2 regions of the Mycoplana ramosa genome follow, and region 2 is predicted to be linked to the other one. Evidence: predicted binding sites of a transcription regulator. Region 2 holds the regulator's gene; the other holds the start of a gene.
The links. Region 2 encodes LexA, which represses DNA repair genes until DNA is damaged. Its sites were predicted from a motif close to TGTTCNNNNTGTGTTCNG; they were not measured.

Region 1: the regulator LexA is predicted to act here: its motif matches at 5,663-5,680, upstream of JNC62_RS15995 (YifB family Mg chelatase-like AAA ATPase).

What each region holds. Positions count from the first base shown of each region.
Region 1 is NZ_JBHEEW010000012.1:110,418-121,391, forward strand. Features, by position in the region: gene JNC62_RS15970 (DMT family transporter) at 1-529, shown strand, start outside; gene JNC62_RS15975 (Dps family protein) at 600-1,118, opposite strand; gene JNC62_RS15980 (LysE family translocator) at 1,320-1,937, shown strand; gene cysK (cysteine synthase A) at 2,076-3,044, shown strand; gene JNC62_RS15990 (GNAT family N-acetyltransferase) at 3,089-3,793, opposite strand; gene JNC62_RS15995 (YifB family Mg chelatase-like AAA ATPase) at 4,059-5,591, opposite strand; gene gshB (glutathione synthase) at 5,923-6,870, opposite strand; gene JNC62_RS16005 (cupin domain-containing protein) at 6,976-7,476, opposite strand; gene JNC62_RS16010 (YraN family protein) at 7,588-7,956, opposite strand; gene rsmI (16S rRNA (cytidine(1402)-2'-O)-methyltransferase) at 7,946-8,869, opposite strand; gene dnaN (DNA polymerase III subunit beta) at 9,121-10,239, shown strand; gene pmtA (phospholipid N-methyltransferase PmtA) at 10,720-10,974, shown strand, end outside.
Region 2 is NZ_JBHEEW010000006.1:115,401-126,374, forward strand. Features, by position in the region: gene gcvP (aminomethyl-transferring glycine dehydrogenase) at 58-2,919, opposite strand; gene gcvH (glycine cleavage system protein GcvH) at 2,919-3,281, opposite strand; gene gcvT (glycine cleavage system aminomethyltransferase GcvT) at 3,298-4,437, opposite strand; glycine riboswitch at 4,586-4,685, opposite strand; gene gltA (citrate synthase) at 4,977-6,266, opposite strand; gene JNC62_RS09450 (ComEC/Rec2 family competence protein) at 6,537-9,131, shown strand; gene lexA (transcriptional repressor LexA) at 9,112-9,828, opposite strand; gene JNC62_RS09460 (YMGG-like glycine zipper-containing protein) at 10,041-10,298, opposite strand; gene JNC62_RS09465 (SDR family NAD(P)-dependent oxidoreductase) at 10,502-10,974, opposite strand, start outside.

The DNA of each region.
Region 1 (10,974 bases), on a different contig from region 2:
CAAGCTGTCCTGGCTGGCGCTGTCCTTTGCCGGAATGGTGGCCATCGTGCAGGCGAAGCCGGCCGGCGGTCTCGGCGGCGCCGACTACGCGCTCGGGATCGGGTTCTCCCTCGGCGCCGCGTTCTTCTACGCGCTGGCCGCCATCGCCGCCAAGGGCCTGAAGGGCACGCCGCCGCACCTGATCGCCCTGATCCAGGTTGCCACCGGCGTCGTGATGCTGCTGCCGTTCGCCGATTTTTCGGCGCTGCCGTCGACCCCCGCCGCCTGGTCGAGCCTGGCCACGCTTGGCATCGTCCACACCGGGGTGATGTATGTGCTGCTCTACGGGGCGGTCCAGAAGCTGCCGACCCACCTGACCGGCGCGCTCTCCTTCATCTACCCCGTGGCGGCGATCCTCGTCGACCGCGTCGCCTTCGGCCATGCCTTGCAGCCAACGCAGATCGTAGGGGCTGCCGTGATCCTGATCGCGGCGATGGGCATGAACCTCGGCTGGTCACCGGCGCGCATGCTGCGGCGGAGCGCCAGCTAGGCGGGGAGCGACGGGCCCTGCCGGCACCCTGCCGCTGGCTTGGCTTTAGGCTGGCCCGCGTGTGGTCGCGCTACTTCGACTGCCGCGTCGCCTCGAACAGGAACCAGGTGCGGCGCTCGGCCTCATCGATCCAGGTCTCGAGCAGGCTTGCGCTCGCCACGTCGCCGTGCTCGTCGCACAGGCCGTGCGTCTCGCGCATGAGCGAGATGAGATGTTTGTTGTCCTCCAGAAGTTCGGCCAGCATGTCCCCCGGGGTAACGTAGTCGGCGTCGTTGTCGGGGATGCGCTGGAGGCGCGCGGCATGGCCGATCGAGCGCAGTGTCGTGCCGCCGATCTTGCGGGCCCGCTCGGCGATGTCATCTGTCGTTGCGAAGATTTCCTGGGCCTGCTCGTCCAGCAGCAGGTGATAGTCGCGAAAATGCGGACCGGACACGTGCCAGTGGAAGTTCTTGGTCTTCAGGTAAAGCGCCAAGACATCGGCGAGAAGCGCCGTCAGCGCGGTCGAAATGTCGGTGATGGCGTTGGAGGCGAGACCCGAAGGCGTCTTCAGGGGCGCCAGCCTGCGTTTTTCGGCTGAAGTCGGCGACATGCGGTCTCTCCTTTTGAGGACGAAGGTAAACGACGTCGATCGGCGCGACGAAGCCGCGTCTGCCTGGCCGGCACAGCAGCGCTTGCGGCGGCGATGGAGAAGCTAGCGCGGCGCGCCCGATCGTCAACTGCCGCTTGTCACCGCCCGACTTGAAAGCCAGTCCGCGAAAGCGTAGAGAACGCGCGAACGCGAGGGATCTCCATGACACTTGCCGCCTTGCTTGCATACAGCGGAGCGCTCTTCATCGCCGCGGTGATCCCGGGCCCGGGCATCACCGCCATCGTCGCGCGCGCGCTCGGCTCCGGCTTTCGCGAGACCTTCTTCATGGGGCTCGGCCTGATCCTCGGCGACATGATCTACCTGACGGCCGTCATCCTTGGCCTGGCCTTCATTGCCCAGACCTTCACGACGGCCTTCATGGCGATCAAGATCGCCGGCGCGCTTTATCTCTGCTACATCGCCTGGAAGCTTTGGACCACGGGCCTGGTGCCGCAGCAGATCGAGGCGCGCCGTTCCTCCAGCATGGCCATGTCGTTCCTGTCGGGACTGCTCGTCACGCTCGGCAATCCAAAGACGATGCTTTTCTATGTGGCGCTGGTGCCGACGCTGATCGACCTTGGCGCAATCGGCCTCGACGACTACGGCTTGCTGCTCGGGGCGACGTTCATCGTGCTGCTGGTGGTGCTCATTCCATACATGGCGCTGGCATCGCGCGCCCGAACGCTGCTGAAGCGGCCGACCGCCCTGCGGAGCCTCAACCGCGTGGCGGCGGGCATACTGGCAAGCACAGCGGCCTACATCGCAACCCGCGCTGCGTGAAATAAAGATCCGTCTTCAACCGCAATGGAAAGCGATTTTTTCAATCCGCGGCCGATCCATGGACGATGCGGCACTGGCTTCCGCACGTCTTAGAACCTATTCTCGCCACGACATCCGAAGATTGAAAGGGAGCCGAATATGTCTGAACCCCGCAAGCCCGGTCGCGGCCGCGTCTACGCCTCGATCACCGAGACGATCGGCGACACTCCGATCGTGCGGCTCGACAAGCTGGCCAAGGAAAAGGGCGTGAAGGCGAACCTCCTGGCGAAGCTCGAATTCTTCAACCCGATCGCTTCGGTCAAGGACCGTATCGGGGTAGCGATGATCGAAGCGCTCGAGGCCCAAGGCAAGATCACCCCCGGAAAGTCGACGCTGATCGAGCCGACCTCCGGCAACACCGGCATCGCGCTCGCCTTCGCCGCAGCGGCCAAGGGCTACCGGCTGATCCTGACCATGCCGGAAACCATGTCGGTCGAGCGGCGCAAGATGGTGGCGCTGCTCGGCGCGGAACTCGTGCTGACGGAAGGATCGAAAGGCATGAAGGGCGCGATCGCCAAGGCCGAAGAACTGGCGGCGACCATTCCCGACGCGATCATCCCGCACCAGTTCGAAAACCCGGCCAATCCGGAAATCCACCGCAAGACGACGGCGGAGGAAATCTGGAACGACACGGAGGGCCAGGTCGACATCCTCGTCTCCGGCATCGGCACCGGCGGCACGATCACCGGCGCCGGCCAGGTGCTGAAGGCGAAAAAGCCGGGCGTCAAGGTGGTTGCGGTCGAGCCGGCGGACAGCCCCGTTCTTTCCGGCGGCAATCCCGGCCCGCACAAGATCCAGGGGATCGGCGCAGGCTTTGCACCGGCGATCCTCGATACCAAGATCTATGACGAAGTCGTCACCGTGGCCAACGACGAGGCCTTCGAGAACGCCCGCCTGGTGGCGCGCCTCGAGGGGGTCCCGGTCGGCATCTCCTCGGGTGCGGCCCTCGCCGCCGCCATCAAGGTCGGCAGCCGGCCGGAGAACGAAGGCAAGACCATCGTCGTCATCATTCCCTCCTTCGCCGAGCGTTATCTTTCGACCGCGTTGTTCGAGGGTCTGGGCGGCTGAAGCAAGCCGTTCGATCCGGGCGGGGGAGCCAACAAGACCGCTCCTCACGTCATTAGCATCTCCGGAAACAGCAGCGGGCCGGGCGGCATCGGGCGCGCGGCCCGCCAATACATGAAGGCGGCGTCGTCCGGTTCGAGGCGCAGATTGTCCCCGAACCAGCCGCACGGAGGCAGGAAACCAAACTCGATCCTCACCACCGGTGCGCTCATCACCGAACAGAGCGTCGCAAGCGGGTCAACGGGAAGCGGACCGAGCCAGTCATGGACGCGCAGGCAACTGTCGGCTTCCGTGACGAAGACGATTGACCGGCCCCCATCAAGCACCAAGGCCCTCGCCAACCCGTTGCAGAGATACCAGAGCGGTAAGGACGGCTCGGGCGCGGCCGAAAGAGCACCGCCATGGGGGATCGACCGGGTGCAAATGTCCGAAAGCAGCCGGCGATCCGCTTCCCGCGTCGGATCGAGAGGCGTTGCCACGGCGCCGGAAGGCTCGAAGGCTCCCATCGTCCACGCCCGATGCGACGGCAGCCGGTGAAATCCGAAGCGCGGGTAGAAGTCTGTCACCGACGAATTGGCGAACAACAATACCGGCAACCGAAGCGTATCGGCCGACGCGAGAACGCGCTGCATCAGCGCGCCGGCATAGCCCCTGCCCTGTCGGTCGGCGCGTGTTGCGACCGCACCCAGTTGCAGCCCGGGCATGGCTTCCGCGGATCCCTTTCCGCCGCCGCCGCGAAGCACGAGTTGCATGGCTGACGCCGACCGTGGACACGATCTGGTCGTTCTCCAGCAGCGCCATCACGCTGTAGCCGCCACCCCAGCCACCCGCTGCCGCCCAGCGCTGGAAATCGATGTCGCCGAACGCGTCGGCGACATGACGAAAGAACGGCTCATGCCAGCGCGTATCGTGGCAACCTATTTCGATGATCTCGCCGGTCATTTAGCTCGCCCTGGTTCCCATTGCCGCTTGCGGTCCCGCTCATGTCGCAAATCCATAGGCGGCCCGGCAAAATCGTCAAGCCGCGGCAGACAGCCGTTCCCCGGCAATACGATAGGAGATCGCCTCGGCGAGATGGATACGGCCGACACTGTCCTTTCCGTCGAGGTCGGCCAGGGTGCGGGCGACCTTGAGCACGCGATGGTAGCCGCGGGCGGAAAACCGCAGCTTCTCCGCGGCATCCCGCAAAAGCTGCAGGCCGCCGGGGTCCGGCTCCGCGATGCGCTCGATCAACGCGGTGGAGGCTCGGGCGTTGGTCGAAACCTCCGGGCAGCCAAGCGCCACGAACCGATCGCGCTGGGCGTCCCGGGCCCGAGCGACGCGAGCCGCCACCGCCGCGCTCGACTCTGCCTGCATCGGCCGGATCAGATCGCTCGCCGAGACGGCCGGCACGTCGATGCGGATGTCGATGCGGTCCATCAGCGGACCGGAAATCCGCCCCTGGTAATCGGCCATGCAGCGCGGCCCGCGGGCGCAGACCTGCCCCGGCTCACCCGCCATGCCGCACCGGCAGGGGTTCATGGCCGCGACCAGTTGGATGGCCGCCGGATAGCTGACGCGGTGATTGGCCCGCGCGATCACGCATTCACCGGTCTCGAGCGGCTGGCGCAATGCATCCAGCACCTGCGGCGAGAACTCCGGGAACTCGTCGAGGAAGAGGATACCGTGATGGGCGAGCGAGGCTTCACCGGGCCGGGCGCGCAAACCGCCACCTATAAGAGCGGCCATCGTCGCCGAATGATGCGGTGCCCGATAGGGGCGGCGATCGGACAGCTTGCCGCCGGCGAGCTGGCCTGCGATCGAATGGATCATCGAGACTTCGAGCAGTTCGGCCGGTGCGAGCGGCGGCAGGATCGACGGCAGGCGGGCGGCCAGCATCGACTTGCCGGAGCCGGGCGGCCCGACCATCAGGAGGTTGTGCCCGCCGGCCGCGGCCACCTCGAGCGCCCGCTTGGCGCTCTCCTGTCCCTTGATGTCGGCGAGATCGGGCAGATTGGCGGGGGCGGCGCGAATGGCGGGCTCGGGACGGGCGAGCACCTGGGTGCCACGAAAATGGTTGGCGAGCGCAATCAGGCTGCGCGGCGCCAGAATGTCGATCTCCGCGCCGGCCCAGGCCGCCTCGGCCCCGCTGTCGGCCGGACAGATCAGGCCCTTGCCGAGCGCATTGGCGCCGATGGCCGCCGGCAAGGCGCCGGCGATCGCCGCGATCGTACCGTCGAGGTTGAGCTCGCCGATGACGACGTAACCCTCCAGCGCATCGGCCGGGATGGCGCCGAGCGCCGCCATCAGGCCGAGCGCGATCGGCAGATCGAAATGGCTGCCCTCCTTGGGCAGGTCCGCCGGCGCCAGATTGACCGTGACGCGCTTCGCAGGCAGGGAAAGACCGGAGGCGTGCAGCGCGGCCTGGACCCGTTCGCGGCTCTCGGCGACCGCCTTGTCCGGGAGCCCGACGATCTGCATTCCGATCTTCCCGGGCGCCACCATGACCTGGACCTCGACGGGAACGCCGTCGATGCCCTGAAACGCCACCGTACTGATCCGTGCCACCATGACTGTCCCCCTGGCCGCCCGGTCCCTTGTGCGGCATGCCGACAAATCTGGCACGGAAACCGGAATAGAGCAAGAACATTAAGGGAACGATTTTCAGCCTCTCCGTGCAATCCGATTGCATCAGGTTGCAAGGGGCGCCGTGACGAGAACAAGGCCCCAACCGTTGCCGTCCCTTCGGTGCGTACATCGGCAAATCATAGGGAGACCAGACCGACGTTCAGAGGTGTCGGGCAGAGTGGAACTGGAATTGCAGCGAACCGCAACGGGCCGCGTCCGCAATGCAACTGGCGGACGGAGGCGCCCAGCCCTGCCGGGGCGCCTTGAGGAAAGATCAGGCGCGCTTGCGCTCGATCGCGTCCCACAGCAGGGCGGCGACATCGGCGCCGCCGAATTTCCGCACCTCGCGGATGCCGGTCGGCGAGGTGACGTTGATCTCGGTCATGTAGTCGCCGATGACGTCGATGCCGACGAACAGGAAGCCGCGCTCGCGCAGCGACGGGCCGATCCGCCTGCAGATCTCGATCTCGCGGGCGGTCAGGTCGGTCGCCTCAGGCCGCCCGCCGGCATGCATGTTGGAGCGGGCGTCGTGTTCGGCGGGGACGCGGTTGATCGCACCGACCGGCTCGCCGTCGACGAGCAGGATGCGCTTGTCGCCCTTGCGCACGTCCGGCAGATAGGCCTGGGCGATGAACGGCTCGCGGAACATCTGCCCGAACATTTCGAGCAGCGAAGAGAGATTGCGGTCGTCGCGGGTCGAGTGGAAGACGCCGGCGCCGCCGTTGCCATAGAGGGGCTTGAGGATGATGTCGCCCATCTCCTCGCGGAAGCGGCGGATCTCGGCCGGGTCGCGGGTGATCAGCGTTGCCGGCATCAGGTCGGCGAATTCGGTGACGAAGATCTTCTCCGGCGAGTTGCGCACCCAGGCGGGATCGTTGACCACCAGCGTCTTCGGATGGATGCGCTCCAGCAGGTGGGTGGAGGTGATGTAGGCCATGTCGAAAGGCGGATCCTGACGCAACAGCACCACGTCCATCGTCGACAGGTCGACCCGCTCGGGTTCGCCCAGATCGTAGTGGTCACCCTTGACGTCGCGAAGCTGCATCGGCTCGACGTTGGCAAAGACCCGGCCGTCGCGAAGGCTGAGCTTGTCGGGCGTGTAGTGGAAGAGCTGGTAGCCGCGCGCCTGGGCTTCGAGGCTCATGGCGAAGGTGGAATCGCCGCTGATGTTGATGGTGGACACGTGGTCCATCTGGACCGCGACGTTCTTGATCTTTGCCATGGAATGTTTCCTCACGGATTGCCGCCCACATTTAGGCGTGCGACCCGGCAAACGCAACGGGCGGCGCCTGTACGCCGCCCGCCCGTAACTGCCACAACCGACCGCTCAGGCGGCCAGACCAGTCTGTGTCCGCCTGGCACGCATCATGTCACGCAGCCGCAACGCCGTGGCGATCGGGGCGGGAAACTGCTTGCGGCAGAAGGCGATCTTGCGAACGTAGGTGTCGACCCGCCACGTCGCCCAGGTCTTGCCGGCAAAATAGCCGATGTCGCCGGCGCGAAGCGTGCGTTCACTGCCGTCCTCGGCGGTGACATGCACCTCGCCCTCGAGGATCAGCACCGTCTCGTCCCAGCCGAAATACCAGCGAAAGGTGCCGGCCGTGCAATCCCAGATCGCCGTGGTCGACTGATCGTCATGGCCGCGCGAATGCAACGCGACACGGGCATGCGGTGCACCCGCCACGATCCAGGACGGCTCGATCGGCGCGTCCACCATCTCCAGCTCGTCCATGGAAGCGGCGACCAGCGGTCGCGACGGCGCCGTCGCAACCGGCAGGGTCTTGGCCGCCATGCCGATCACCCCCGCAAGCATCAATTTCCAGACCATTGCAACTCCGCACGATTGTTTCACGGCAACCATAGCGGGCGGAGGTAAGGGCGGAGTGCAGATGTTCGATCAAATTTTATCGATCGATGAGTCCGGGTTCGGTCTGCGGGGTCAGAACGCATCCGGCAGATGCCGCGGGATGCGCCACGGCCGCACCGCGATGATATCGTATCGCACGGATAGCCGGTGCGCATCGCGCTGGCGGGCGAGCCACAGGTCGCTGGCGGCGCGGATGCGGCGCTGGGCTGTTCCCGTCACTGCGAAGACAGCGCTCTCCTCGCTGCGCCGCGCCTTCACCTCGACGCAAATGACGAGGTCGCGCTTGCGGGCGATGATGTCGATCTCTCCGACCCTCGTGCGGTAGCGGAGGGCCAGCACGCGGTAGCCTTTGGCGAGCAGATAGAGGGCGGCCACGAATTCGGCCACATGACCGCGGCGAAAGGCCCTGCGGCGCAGCTTGCGTTCGGCCTCAGTCGCCATCGCCCGCCTTCATTGCGATCAGGCGCTGGTAGAGATCGCGGCGCGGCAGGCCCGTCTGGCGCGCCGCCTCCGTGGCGGCCTTGCCGGCCGGCATCTCCCGCGCGAGCGCGGCAAGCAGCGCATCCACATCGGCGATTTCGGGGACAGCCGGCTCGGTCGGCGGGCCGACCACCAGCACGATCTCGCCCTTGACCTGCGGATTTGCCGCGTAATGCGCGGCAAGTGCCGCGAGCGATCCCCTGCGGAATTCCTCGAACGTCTTGGTCAGTTCGCGGCAGACGGCAGCCTGCCTCTGATCGCCGAGCACCTCGGCGGCGGCGGCGAGCGTGGCGGCGATCCGATGCGGCGATTCGAAGAAGATCAAGGTCGCATCGACACGGGCGAACTCGCCGAGCCGATCGCGGCGCGCCTTGTCCTTTACCGGCAGGAAGCCGGCAAAGAGAAAGGCATCACTCGGCAGGCCGGATCCGACAAGGGCGGCCAGGGGCGCCGACGGGCCGGGAATGGGGACAACCTTGCAGCCGGCGGATAGCGCAAGCTGGCCGAGACGGTAGCCGGGATCGGATACCAGCGGCGTGCCGGCATCGGAGACGAGCGCCACCGACTTTCCCTGTTCGAGTGCGGCGACCAGCTTCGGGCCGACCTCGTCGGCATTGTGCTCGTGATAGGCGTAAGGGCGCGTGGGAATGCCGTAGCGATCCAGCAGCACGCGGCTGACGCGGGTATCCTCGCAGGCAAGTACGTCGGCGCCGGCCAGCGTCTCCAGCGCACGCAGCGTGATGTCGCCCAGATTGCCGATCGGCGTCGCCACCAGATAAAGCGCCGCCTCGAGCGGACGCGCCGGGACGGTCACCCCGTGGAGACGATAACTGCGGACACCGGAGGCGCCCCCCTTGTGCGGCTCTTCCTGCATCTGAAGCGTGCGTTCCTGCTGTCTTCCGGCGCAAATTGCGGATCCCGTCTCCTTATGGGCGAGGCCGGAGCGCGCGGCAAGCCCGCTTGGTTCGCACGCGGCATCGGTTTCCACCGCGACGATCGCCGAGCCTCTTGCATTTGCACACGAAAATCTGCCAATTTGCCCGTCCACATCCTTCCGGCGCCAGCCGGCAGCATAAAAGACGTCGCGCCGGCAAGCCGGCGGGCAGGGTCGAAAGCGGTACGTCCATGCGCATCACCATCGAACGGTCCAACCTTCTGAAATCGCTGAACCACGTCCATCGCGTGGTCGAGCGGCGCAACACGATCCCGATCCTCTCCAACGTGCTCTTGCGCGCAGACGGGGGGAGCCTCGAGATGAAGGCAACCGACCTGGACCTCGAGGTCACCGAGGCAACGCCGGCGCAGATCGAGCAGGCCGGCGCCACCACCGTTCCCGCGCACCTGCTTTACGACATCGTCCGCAAGCTGCCGGACGGTTCGGAAGTGCTGCTGGCAAACACGCCGGATGGCGCGGCGATGACCGTCGCTTCCGGCCGCTCCAAGTTCTCGCTGCAGTGCCTGCCGCAGTCCGATTTCCCCGACCTGACCGCCGGCAGCTTCAGCCACACCTTCCGGCTGAAGGCCTCCGACCTGAAGATGCTGATCGACCGCACGCAGTTTGCGATCTCGACGGAAGAGACGCGCTACTACCTGAACGGCATCTTCATCCACACGATCGAAAACGCCGGCCAACTGAAGCTGCGGGCCGTTGCCACCGACGGTCACCGTCTGGCGCGCGCCGATGTCGAGGCGCCATCCGGTTCCGAGGGCATGCCGGGCATCATCATCCCGCGCAAGACCGTCGGCGAGTTGCAGAAGCTGGTCGACAATCCGGATCTGGTCGTGACCGTCGAGGTGTCGGATGCGAAGATCCGCTTCACCATCGGCTCGGTCGTGCTGACCTCGAAGCTGATCGACGGGACCTTTCCGGACTACCAGCGCGTCATTCCGACAAGCAACGAGAAGGAACTGCGGATCGATTGCCAGTCCTTCGCCCAGGCGGTGGACCGGGTTTCGACCATCTCGTCCGAGCGCGGCCGCGCGGTCAAGCTGTCGCTCGCCGAAGGCCAGATGACGCTGACCGTCAACAATCCGGATTCGGGCAGCGCCACCGAAGAGGTGGCGGTCGGGTATGACAGCGATCCGCTGGAGATCGGCTTCAACGCGAAATACCTGCTCGACATCACCGCCCAGCTTTCCGGCGAGGAAGCGGTGTTTCTGCTGGCGGATCCCGGTTCGCCGACGCTGGTGCGCGATCTCGCCGGTGACGATGCGCTGTACGTGCTGATGCCAATGCGCGTCTGATCCGCGCGTTCGGAACGCAGCTGCGTCCAGCCGGTTTATTCCACGCCGCGGCCGACCCGTCGGGCTTCGACCGAAGCAGCCGACGGCACCGTATTGCGCTCGTTTGTGCTCACACGGTCTATTCGCTGTTGGGATTTCATCGCCGACTTCGTCTACGGCCGCCTGCATGGCTCGCAGAAGCTCTGTGTCCGCTGGCCCGATAGCGTGCGCGGATGGTGACGGGGCCGCACGATGCAGCTGTTGCCGGCGACGGCGCCGCGCAATCGCGCATGCGACGTGTCTGCCTCCTTCGACAATACGAATGCTCATGCGCTGTCGCTAGCCAGGCGACTGGGATCTACCGGTCCGGTCGTACAGAATCCGTGGGCGCGGAACCCGAAACGGTCGCAAGCTGACTTGTTTTTGCCGCAACCGGAAACAAATACTTTCGAATCACACGGAAGACGCTTAGGTAGCAGCCATCAGGTCGGGGGAGTGGACATGAATTTGCGCGGGAAGGTCAAGGAACGGCTTGGCAGGAAATTCGACGAGGAGATCCGCTTCTTCAAGGGCTGGATCAGCAACACTCGCGCCGTCGGCTCGATCATACCGACCTCGTCGGTGACGGCGCGCCGGATGGCGAGCGTCATCAATCCGGCCTCCGGCCTTCCCGTCCTTGAGCTCGGCCCGGGCACGGGCGCCATCACCAAGGCGATTCTCGAGACCGGGCTCGCACCCGACAAGGTCGTCTCGATC
Region 2 (10,974 bases):
CCGGCACGGCCCAAGAAAAACCCCGGCCTTTCGGGCCGGGGTCTTTCGTTGGCTGCGTTACTCTGCCGCTTCCGCGTAGTCCTCGAGCGGCGGGCACGAGCAGACGAGGTTCCGGTCGCCAAAGACGTTGTCGACGCGGTTGACCGGCGACCAGTACTTGTCGACCCGGAAGGCGCCCGGCGGATAGCAGGCCTGTTCGCGCGTGTAGGGACGGTCCCAATCGCCGACGAGGTCCTCGACCGTGTGCGGGGCGTTCTTCAGAGGGTTGTTGACCTTGTCCATCCGGCCTTCCTCGATGGCACGGGCCTCCTCGCGGATCGCCAGCATCGCATCGCAGAAGCGGTCGAGTTCGGCCTTCGTCTCCGATTCGGTCGGCTCGATCATCAGCGTGCCGGCCACCGGCCAGCTCATCGTCGGGGCGTGGAAGCCGCAGTCGATTAGCCGCTTGGCGACGTCGTCGACGGTCACGCCGGCGCTGTCGACCAGCGGGCGCGTGTCGATGATGCACTCGTGCGCCACCCGTCCCTTCGCCGACTTGTACAGCACGTCATAGGCGCCCTTCAGCCGGGCAGCGATGTAGTTGGCATTGAGGATCGCCACCTTGGTCGCCTGGGTCAGGCCTTCCCCGCCCATCATCAGACAGTAGCTCCAGGAGATCGGCAGGATCGACGCCGAGCCGAACGGAGCGGCCGAGACCGCGCCGGCCTCGGCCGTGCGTGGGTCCTTGGGCAGGAACGGCGCCAGATGCGCCTTCACGCCGATCGGCCCCATGCCCGGACCGCCGCCGCCATGCGGGATGCAGAAGGTCTTGTGCAGGTTCAGGTGGCTGACGTCGGAGCCGATGTCGCCGGGGCGGGCAAGCCCGACCATGGCGTTCATGTTGGCGCCGTCGAGATAGACCTGCCCGCCGTGGTTGTGGACGATCTCGCAGATCTCGCGCACGTTCTCCTCGAACACGCCGTGGGTCGACGGATAGGTGATCATGCAGCATGAGAGATTTTCCGCATACTGCTTTGCTTTTGCGCGGAAATCCTCCATGTCGATGTCGCCGTTGTCGCTCACCTTGACGACGACGACCTTCATGCCGGCCATCTGCGCCGAGGCCGGATTGGTGCCGTGCGCCGAGGTCGGGATCAGGCAGACGTCGCGGTGCGCATCGCCGTTGGCGATGTGGTAGTCGCGGATCGTCAGCAGGCCCGCATATTCCCCTTGCGCGCCGGAATTCGGCTGCATGGAGATCGCGTCATAGCCGGTAATCGCGCAGAGCTTGGCCGACAGGTCGTCGATCATCTCGCGGTAGCCTTCCGCCTGATCGGCCGGCGCGAAGGGATGGATCTCCGAGAACTCCGGCCAGGTGATCGGCAGCATTTCGGCGGTCGCGTTCAGCTTCATCGTGCAGGAGCCGAGCGGGATCATCGAGCGGTCGAGCGCGAGGTCGCGGTCCGCCAGCCGGCGGATGTAGCGGGTCATTTCGCTTTCCGCGCGGTTCATGTGGAAGATCGGGTGGGTCAGGTAGGCACTGGTGCGGAGCAGGTTCGACGGCAGACGGTAGCCCGGCTCGAAGTCCGAAACCTCGAAGTCGCCGCCGAAGGCACGCCAAACCGCTTCCAGCGTCACCGGCCGCGACCGCTCGTCGAGACTGATGCCGATGCGGTCGTCGCCGATCTTGCGCAGGTTCACCTCTTCGGCGACCGCCGCCTTTAGGATGATGCCCTGCAGCTTGCCGACATGGACGGTGATCGTGTCGAAGAACACCTCCGGCTCGACCGTGTAGCCGAGCTTCTCCAGTCCCATGGCGAGGCGGACGGTCTTCTGGTGCACGCTCTGCGAGATCGCCTTGATGCCCTGCGGGCCGTGGAAGACCGCATACATCGAGGCCATGACGGCGAGCAGCACCTGGGCGGTGCAGATGTTCGACGTCGCCTTCTCGCGGCGGATGTGCTGCTCGCGCGTCTGCAGCGACAGGCGATAGGCGCGGTTGCCGCGGGCATCGACGGAGACGCCGACGAGGCGGCCGGGCATGTTGCGCTTGTAGGCGTCCTTGACGGCCATGTAGGCGGCGTGCGGCCCGCCGTAGCCGACCGGAACGCCGAAGCGCTGGGTCGTGCCAATGGCGATGTCGGCATCCATGTCGCCCGGAGACTTCAGCAGCGCCAGAGCGAGCGGATCAGCGGCCACGACGGCGATCGCACCGGCGGCATGCAGCGAGGCGATGACGTCGGTGAAGTCGTGCACGTGGCCGTAGGTGCCCGGATACTGGAAGATTGCGCCGAAGACCTCGGACGGGACCAGATCCTTGAACGGGTTGCCGACCTTGATCGACCATCCGAGCGGTTCGGAACGGGTCTTCAGCAGCGCGATCGTTTGCGGGTGGCAGTTCTCGTCGACGAAGAAGGTCGTCGCCTTGGAGGTCGAGACGCGCTCAGCCATGGCCATCGCCTCGGCGGCGGCGGTCGCCTCGTCGAGCAGCGAGGCGTTGGCGATGTCGAGACCGGTCAGGTCGCAGACCATGGTCTGGTAGTTGAGCAGCGCCTCCAGCCGGCCCTGGCTGATCTCCGGCTGGTAGGGCGTGTAGGCCGTGTACCAGGCCGGGTTTTCCAGGATGTTGCGCTGGATGACCGGGGGCGTGATCGTGCCGTAGTAGCCCTGGCCGATCAGCGAAACGAGCTTCTGGTTCTTGTTCGCGGTCTCGCGCAGCTTGTCGAGCGCCTCGCGCTCGGTCATCGGCGCGCCCCATTCGAGCGGCTTCTGCTGGCGGATCGACGACGGCACGGTGTCGTCGATCAGCGCGTCGAGGCTGTCATAACCCACGACCTTCAGCATCTCCTCCATCTCCTTCGGAGAGGGGCCGATATGGCGACGGTTGGCGAAGTCGTAGGGCTGGTAATCGGTGAAGGTAAAATCCTTGGGCAGGTTCATCAGCCGACGAGCTCCTTGTAGGCCGCCTCGTCAAGCAGATCATCGGCGTCGGCCTTGTTGGCGAGCTTCATCTTGAAGAACCAGCCGGCGCCCTGCGGGTCGCTGTTGACGAGGGACGGGTCGTCGACGATCGCCTGGTTGGTCTCCAGGCATTCACCATCAAGCGGGGCGTAGACATCGGATGCGGCCTTCACGGATTCGACTGTCGCCGCGTCGCCGCCCTTGGAGAAGGACGTTCCGACGGCCGGCAGCTCGACGAACACGAGGTCGCCGAGCTGTTCGGCCGCATGAGTGGTGATACCGACGGTGGCGACGTCGCCGTCGATCTTCAGCCACTCGTGTTCTGCGGTAAATTTCAGCATGGGTGGGCCTTTCTGATCAGCGTTTGAAGGTGTTGGAGACAAAGGGTAGGGCGCTCACGGAGACTGGCAGGAACTTGCCGCGCACTTCTGCAAACAGATCCGTGCCGGGTGCTGCGAGCGCGGTCGCGACGTATCCCATGGCGACGGGGTTCTGCACCGTCGGGCCGAACCCGCCGGAGGTGACGTGGCCGACCTCGGTTTTGCCATCGGCATCGGCGTAGAGCCTTGCCGGCGGACGAACGGGTGCCTTGCCGTCGATCTTGAGGCCGACGCGGCGCCGCGCGGTGGTCTTTTCCAGCTGATCGAGGATGACATCGGCACCCGGGAACCCGCCGGCACGGTCGCCGCCGCGGCGGCGCACCTTCTGGATCGCCCATCCAAGCCCCGCTTCAGCCGGTGTCGTGGTGGTGTCGATATCGTTGCCGTAGAGACAGAGGCCAGCCTCGAGGCGCAGCGAGTCACGAGCGCCGAGGCCGATCGGCTGGACGTCCGGGTGATCAAGCAGCCGGCGGCAGACCGTTTCCGCCTGCGCGGCCGGGATGGAAATCTCGAAGCCGTCCTCACCCGTATAGCCGGCGCGGGAGACGATGCATTCGGCGTCGTGAAGATCGCAACTGCGCACGTCCATGAATCGCATGTCGGCAATGTCGGCCCAGAATTCGGCGAGCACCGTTTCGGCACGCGGCCCCTGCAGGGCGATCAGGGCCCGGTCCGTCAGCATGGTGACGTCGCAAGTATCGCCCAGATGCTTTTGCAGATGCGCGAAATCGGCGTCCTTGCAGGCGGCGTTGACGACAAGGAACAGATGATCACCGCGATTGGTGATCATCAGATCGTCGAGGATGCCGCCGGCGTCGTTGGTGAAAAGCGCATAGCGCTGGCGGCCCTCGGCAATGCCGAGCACATCGACCGGCACGAGCGCCTCCAGCGCGCGGGCCGCGTCGGCATTGTCGCCGGAGCGGGCGCGAATGACGATCTGTCCCATATGCGAGACGTCGAACAGGCCTGCGGCAGTGCGCGTATGAAGGTGTTCCTTCATGACGCCTGCGGGAAACTGCACCGGCATCTCATAGCCCGCATATGGCACCATGCGGGCACCGAGCGAGACATTGAGATCGTACAACGGGGTTTTCTTCAGCTCAGACGTACCGTCCAAAAGGCGCCCTCCAGTCTGTTGGCGTGCGCTTGCACGCCGGCTCATCCTACGGCGCCTGCGCGCCGCTCTTCAGAGCCCCCTCTGTCCCTTCGCCTGAGATTGTTATCCCTTCGGCGGGCGTGTGAACGCCTCTCTCCAGAGTCCTGTCGGCACCTTGCTGGTCCTTTTGCCTGAGAGTTTCCGGGGCGGTTGCTCCTTCGGCACCGGCCATACCCGTTTGGGTGGCCGGTTTCTCCCAGCGAGGTCATGCCACATAAGAGCGTCGGCGCAATTTTGGCAAGAGCGTTGCGTCGCCGCGGAGCAAATATTTGTCGTCCTCGCTCGCGTGGCGGAAACTGGCCCCGAAAAGGGAGCCGCGCTACGTGATGGTTCTCAAATCGCGGACGGCGCGTGGTGCAGGCGGATGGGTCCTGGCAAAAATGTCTGGGCGAAGGGGGGCGGCCCGGGTGTTGCCGCCAAAACAAAACCCGCCGAAAGACATCGGCGGGTTTGTAATGGAGCAAGTCCGGTCTTGGGACCGGTCTGCATCAGTCGCTCGATCAGCGCTTTGAAACGGGTACATAGTCCCGCTTGGGGGCCCCGATATAGAGCTGGCGCGGACGGCCGATGCGCTGTTCCGGATCCTCGATCATCTCGTTCCACTGGGCGATCCAGCCGACGGTGCGGGCCAGTGCGAACAGCACGGTGAACATCGTGGTGGGGAAGCCGAGTGCCTTGAGCGTGATGCCGGAATAGAAATCGATATTCGGGTAGAGCTTCTTTTCGATGAAGTATTCATCGGTGAGCGCGATACGCTCGAGCTCCATCGCGACTTCGAGCATCGGATCGTCCTTGATGCCGAGTTCGCCGAGAACCTCGTGCGTCGTCTTCTGCATGATGCGGGCGCGCGGGTCGTAGTTCTTGTAGACGCGATGGCCGAAGCCCATCAGACGGAACGGATCGTTCTTGTCCTTGGCACGCGCGACGAACTCCGGAATGCGATCGGCCGTGCCGATCTCCGCGAGCATGTTCAGCGCTGCCTCGTTCGCGCCGCCGTGTGCCGGGCCCCAGAGGCAGGCGATGCCGGCTGCGATGCAGGCAAACGGATTGGCGCCCGACGAGCCGGCGAGGCGTACGGTCGAGGTCGACGCGTTCTGCTCGTGGTCGGCGTGCAGGATGAAGATGCGATCCATCGCCCGCGACAGGACCGGATTGACGGTATACTCTTCGCAGGGCACGGCAAAGCACATGCGCAGGAAGTTCGACGCATAGTCGAGGTCGTTCTTCGGGTAAACGAACGGCTGGCCGATGTGATACTTGTAGGCCATCGCCGCGATCGTCGGCATCTTGGCGATCATGCGCAGCGATGCAACCATGCGCTGGTGCGGATCGGTGATGTCGGTGGAGTCGTGGTAGAAGGCCGACAGCGCACCGACACAACCACACATCACCGCCATCGGATGGGCGTCGCGGCGGAAGCCGGTGAAGAAGCGCGACATCTGCTCATGCACCATCGTGTGGTGGGTGACGCGATAGTCGAAGTCGTCCTTCTGCGCCTTGGTCGGCAGTTCGCCGTAGAGAAGCAGGTAGCACACTTCCAGAAAATCGCCGTGCTCCGCCAGTTGCTCGATCGGGTAGCCGCGATGCAGGAGAACGCCCTCATCACCGTCGATGTAGGTGATCTTGGACTCGCACGAGGCCGTCGAGGTGAAGCCCGGGTCATAGGTGAAAGTGCCGGTCTGCTTGTAGAGCGTGCCGATGTCGATCACCGACGGACCGATCGATCCGGATCGCAATGGCAACTCCACTTTCTTGTCACTGACAGTGACTTCCGCGCTCTTTCCCGTCATGAGGATCTCCATCTGCTGGTGTGGCACAGGCAGTGCCTGTCGTGGCCGTGCCGCTTTGCTAGCCCAAAATCGCATCGTCGTGCCCGGCAAGACGAAGGCCGCATTTGTGCAATGCAAAAACAAACATTCCGGCATCGCAATATCTACTCTTCCTCGCCAGTTGCAAGCAACTTATGGGCGAGATTCGAGAATTATGGAGGGTGCATCCTTTCTCGGAAAGCGAGTGCATTGGTGCGGAATTTGCGATTGCAAAACAAAATCTGAAGTTGCATGATGCCGCTGGATATGGCTGGGGCAGGCGCCATGGGGGAGGGAAACGCTACCAAAGTCGCAATCCCGGCCGCCCACGCGGCCCGGAGCCTGCAGAGCCTGCAGACGGCAAGCCAGCCAACCGCAATCACGGGCGGTCGAACGGTCGTTTTCGCGGCGCGTCCGGGCGGTTTAAGGCGCTGGTTCGGCGCCCCCCTGGCGTCGGGATGGGCGGCAGCGTGGCAGTGCGAGCGAGACCACGGCAGCGTCTTCCTGTTCGTTCCCGTCTTTATCGGCGCAGGGGCATGGTGCTGGTACGCGCTCGCCCGTGATCCGCCGCTGGCGCCGCTGCTGATCGGTCTGATCGGCTGCGGGTTCACCGCGGTGGCCCTGCGCTATCGCCAACCCTTGCTGTCCGTTGTCGCGCACGCCGCATTCCTGCTGCTTCTCGGCATGACGCTGTCTGCGTTTGAGAGTTGGCGGGTTTCGACCGTCATGCTCGACCAACCGGTGACGACGACGATCAAGGGACAGGTGCTGTCGAGCGAGGCCGACGATCGCGGTCGCATGCGCTACCGGGTGGCGCTGCTGTCGACCGACGGCCCGACCCTGCGGCGGCCACCTGGCCATATCAGTCTGCTGGCGCGCAGCCCCCACGTGCCGGTGCCGATCGGCAGCGGGATCGTCGGACGTGCGCGGCTGAACCCACCGTCCGGACCGGCGCTGCCGGGTCTCAACGACTTTGCATTCGACGCCTATTTCGCCGGGACAGGCGCCATCGGCTACTTTTACGGCAAACCGACGGCGACGGAGCTGAACCCGTCGGCGCGAGGCGAGACCGTATCCGCGGCAGCAATCCGAATGGTAGCCGAATGGAGGAGTGCCGTCACGCAACACATCCGCGGCCGCATCGGCGGCGATGCCGGCGCCATTTCCGCCGCCCTGATCACGGCAGAACAGCGCGGCATCAGCCCGGAAACGGTGGAGGCTTTGCGGCAATCGGGCCTCGCTCACGTTCTGGCGATTTCAGGGCTCAACATGGCCCTTGCGGCGGGCACCTTTCTGGTCGGCGCCCGTCTGCTGCTGGCACTGGTCCCGGGGGCAGCCGAGCAGTTCCCGGTGAAGAAGATCGCAGCCGTCGGCGGATTGATCACGGTCACGCTCTACATCATGATTTCCGGCGGCGCGGTTTCGGCAATCCGCTCGTGGCTCATGATCGTCGTCATGCTGTTCGCTGTCTTATTCGACCGCACCGCCATCAGCCTGCGCAACGTTGCGCTCTCGGCCTTGATCATTCTGGCAGTGACCCCGTCGGCGGTCACCGGTCCCGGCTTCCAGATGTCCTACGCGGCAACCCTGGGCCTCGTCGCGGGCTATGGTGCCTGGCGCGACTGGTCCGCGCGACGCCCGCGGTGGATCGGTGACCGGTCACGGGTCCTGTCGGTTGCATCCGCGCTTGTCGGTGGAATTCTGCTGTCGTCTCTGATCGGCGGGGTCGCGACGCTCGTCTATTCCATCGGGCACTTCCATCGAATCCCGGCCTATGGCCTCGCCGGAAACCTTCTTGCGATGCCGATCATATCGTTCCTCGTCATGCCGATGGCCGTCATCGCCATGCTGCTCATGCCGTTCGGACTGGACGGCATCCCGCTCGCGATCATGGGACGGGGCGTCGACTGGATCATCGCGATGGCCAATTGGGTTGCCGGCTGGGGCGGAGAGGTGGTCACCGGCCGATTGCCGCCGCTGGCTTTCACGCTTGTCGCGGCTGGAGGCGGGCTGGTCTGCCTGTTTCGCACCCGTTTCGCAACCATCGGTCTCTTACCACTCGTCTTCGGCGTGGCTGTCGTCGCCGTCCGCCCCTCGGATGTGCCGCCCGAGGTTCTCGTGTCGAAGGACGGCCGGCTCGTGGCGCTCGTCATGCCCGGAGAAGCCGCCACGAACCGGTCGCGGCCGCCCGATTTCATCTACGATCAATGGCGTCGTGCCCTTCGCCTTGGTACCCATCGATCGCCAATGTTCCTCACCGATGGCGATGCCGCGCAATGGCGGACGGCGACTGGAAGTGGCGCGGGCACCCATCGCTCGGAGGGCCTGGTTGGCCTGGCAGTGCCGAAAGTCCGTCCGCAAGGACGGCAGCGCCGAGGCATGGATAGGGAGGTGGCGCCTGATCCTGTTGCGATCGCGCGGGCACGGGACGACATGGATTCTGCGTTCGCCGTAGCCGCCAACGACAAGCGGTTCGTTTGCCGCCGCAAGGAGTGGTGTGCCGGCACCGCGCCGTCCGGTTGGCGTGTCCTCGTGCTCGAGGATCCGGCCCTTCTCGGGGCCGCCTGCGACCGTGCCGATCTCGTGGTCATATCACGCTACATTCGGATGGAAACCTGCCGTTCCGGCGCGAAACTCGTTTCGGCACGCAGCCTGCGTCGCACCGGGGCCCTCGAGATAACACCGCGGCCTGCCGATCGGCCTGCCGATTGGACCGGCCGATTACGCTACAGCGTTCGCAACGCCGTCACGACGCATCACCGCCCCTGGAGCCGACACCGCCTGTACGACTGGCGGACGAACACCTTCTTCGATTCAGAAAATGCAGTCAGTGATAACGGCGAATGAGGCCGACGAGCTTGCCCTGAATTTTCACTCGGTCGGGGCCGAAGATGCGGGTCTCGTAGGCGGGATTGGCGGCTTCCAAAGCAATGGAGGCGCCCTTGCGGCGGAAGCGCTTCAGTGTCGCCTCCTCGTCGTCGACGAGGGCCACGACGATCTCTCCCGGGTTGGCGGAGTTCGTGTTGCGGATGATGACGGTATCTCCATCCAGGATCCCGGCCTCGATCATCGAGTCGCCCTTGACTTCCAGCGCATAGTGCTCACCAGCACCGAGCATCTCCATTGGAACGGAGATGTCATGGGTGTTGTTCTGGATTGCCGAGATCGGCACGCCGGCGGCGATGCGCCCCATGACCGGAACCGAAACCGACCCATCCGCCACGGCGGCGGCCGGCCTGGCCGGGGAGGGCGCTGGCATTGGCTTGCCAAGGCTTCCTTCGATCACCGATGGCGAAAAACCGCGCCGCGCCTTCAGGCTGGGCGAATAGGCTTCGGGCAGCTTGATCACCTCGAGTGCGCGTGCCCGATTGGGCAACCGACGGATGAAGCCGCGCTCCTCGAGCGCGGTAATCAGCCGGTGAATGCCCGATTTCGAGGCGAGGTCGAGGGCATCCTTCATCTCATCGAATGACGGCGGAATGCCGGTCTCCTTCATCCGCTCGTGGATGAACAGCAGCAGTTCCTGTTGTTTGCGGGTCAGCATGGCTCGTCACCCAGAATCGTGAAACAAATCCAGAACGGACACTATCTGTTCCACATGTGTTCCGCAAGGGGCAAATTTCAATCAAAGGTACAGCGGCTCGTGTGAGACTGTCGGCCGCGAGGCCGGCGGCAGCTTCCATGGTCGGGAAAAAGGCCCTATCGGGGACGAGGGGCCTTCTTCCCGGTTCAACTGCGACACGGTTTGCGCGCCGATTAGGGGCAGGCGGCGATGTAGCGACGCCCGTAGCGATCGCGGTAGTAACACCGACCGGGCTGTCCGGCCACGTTGCCGATGACGGCGCCGGAAACGCCGCCGATCGCGGCCCCGACGGCTGCGCCCCGAACGTCATTGGTGATGGCGCCGCCGATCACTGCACCGGTGGCTGCGCCGATGCCGGCCCCCCTCTCGGTTGGCGTGCAGCCGACCGCTGCGAGCCCGGCCAGAACGAGTATTAGGGAAATCTTGGTCATCTCCATTCCTTCCTGTCTCGTTGATTTTCTTGCCTGTCGATATCTTGTCCACCCCAACCAGCCGTCAAGTGTAATCCGGTTTTTCGTCCAGGTACAACCGGTCGTGGCGCATGCGCGTTCGGGCGAATGTTGCGATCGGACAGATACGATCATGCCGGTAGCGCCTTCAAGGCGGTCGGGGATCGGTCAGATCGGGTGACACGCTAGTGCGCGCTATAGGCACCATCCACGAGATGGTAGCTGCCCGTGATGAAGCTCGCCTCGTCCGAGAGCAGGAAACAGACGAGTGCTGCGACTTCTTCCGGTCGTCCCCGTCGCCCCATCGGCTGCAGCGACTCCATCCGACGGCTGCTCGCCAGTTGCGGATGCTCCGCCAGGAGCGGGGTATCGATCCAGCCGGGACCGACGGCGTTGATGCGGATCCCGAACTTGGCATATTCGATCGCCGCGACCTTGGTCAGTCCCGTGACACCGTGCTTTGCCGCCGTATAGGCCACAGTAAAGGGCAGACCGACGCAACCGAGCACGGAGGAAACGTTGACGATCGCGCCACCGCCCGACGCCATCATGGCGGAAATCTGATGCTTCATGCCGTAGAAGACCCCGTTCAGATTGACGTCCATCACCTTCTGCCAATCGTCGATGGGATAATCCCCACTGGGAAGCCGCGGTCCGT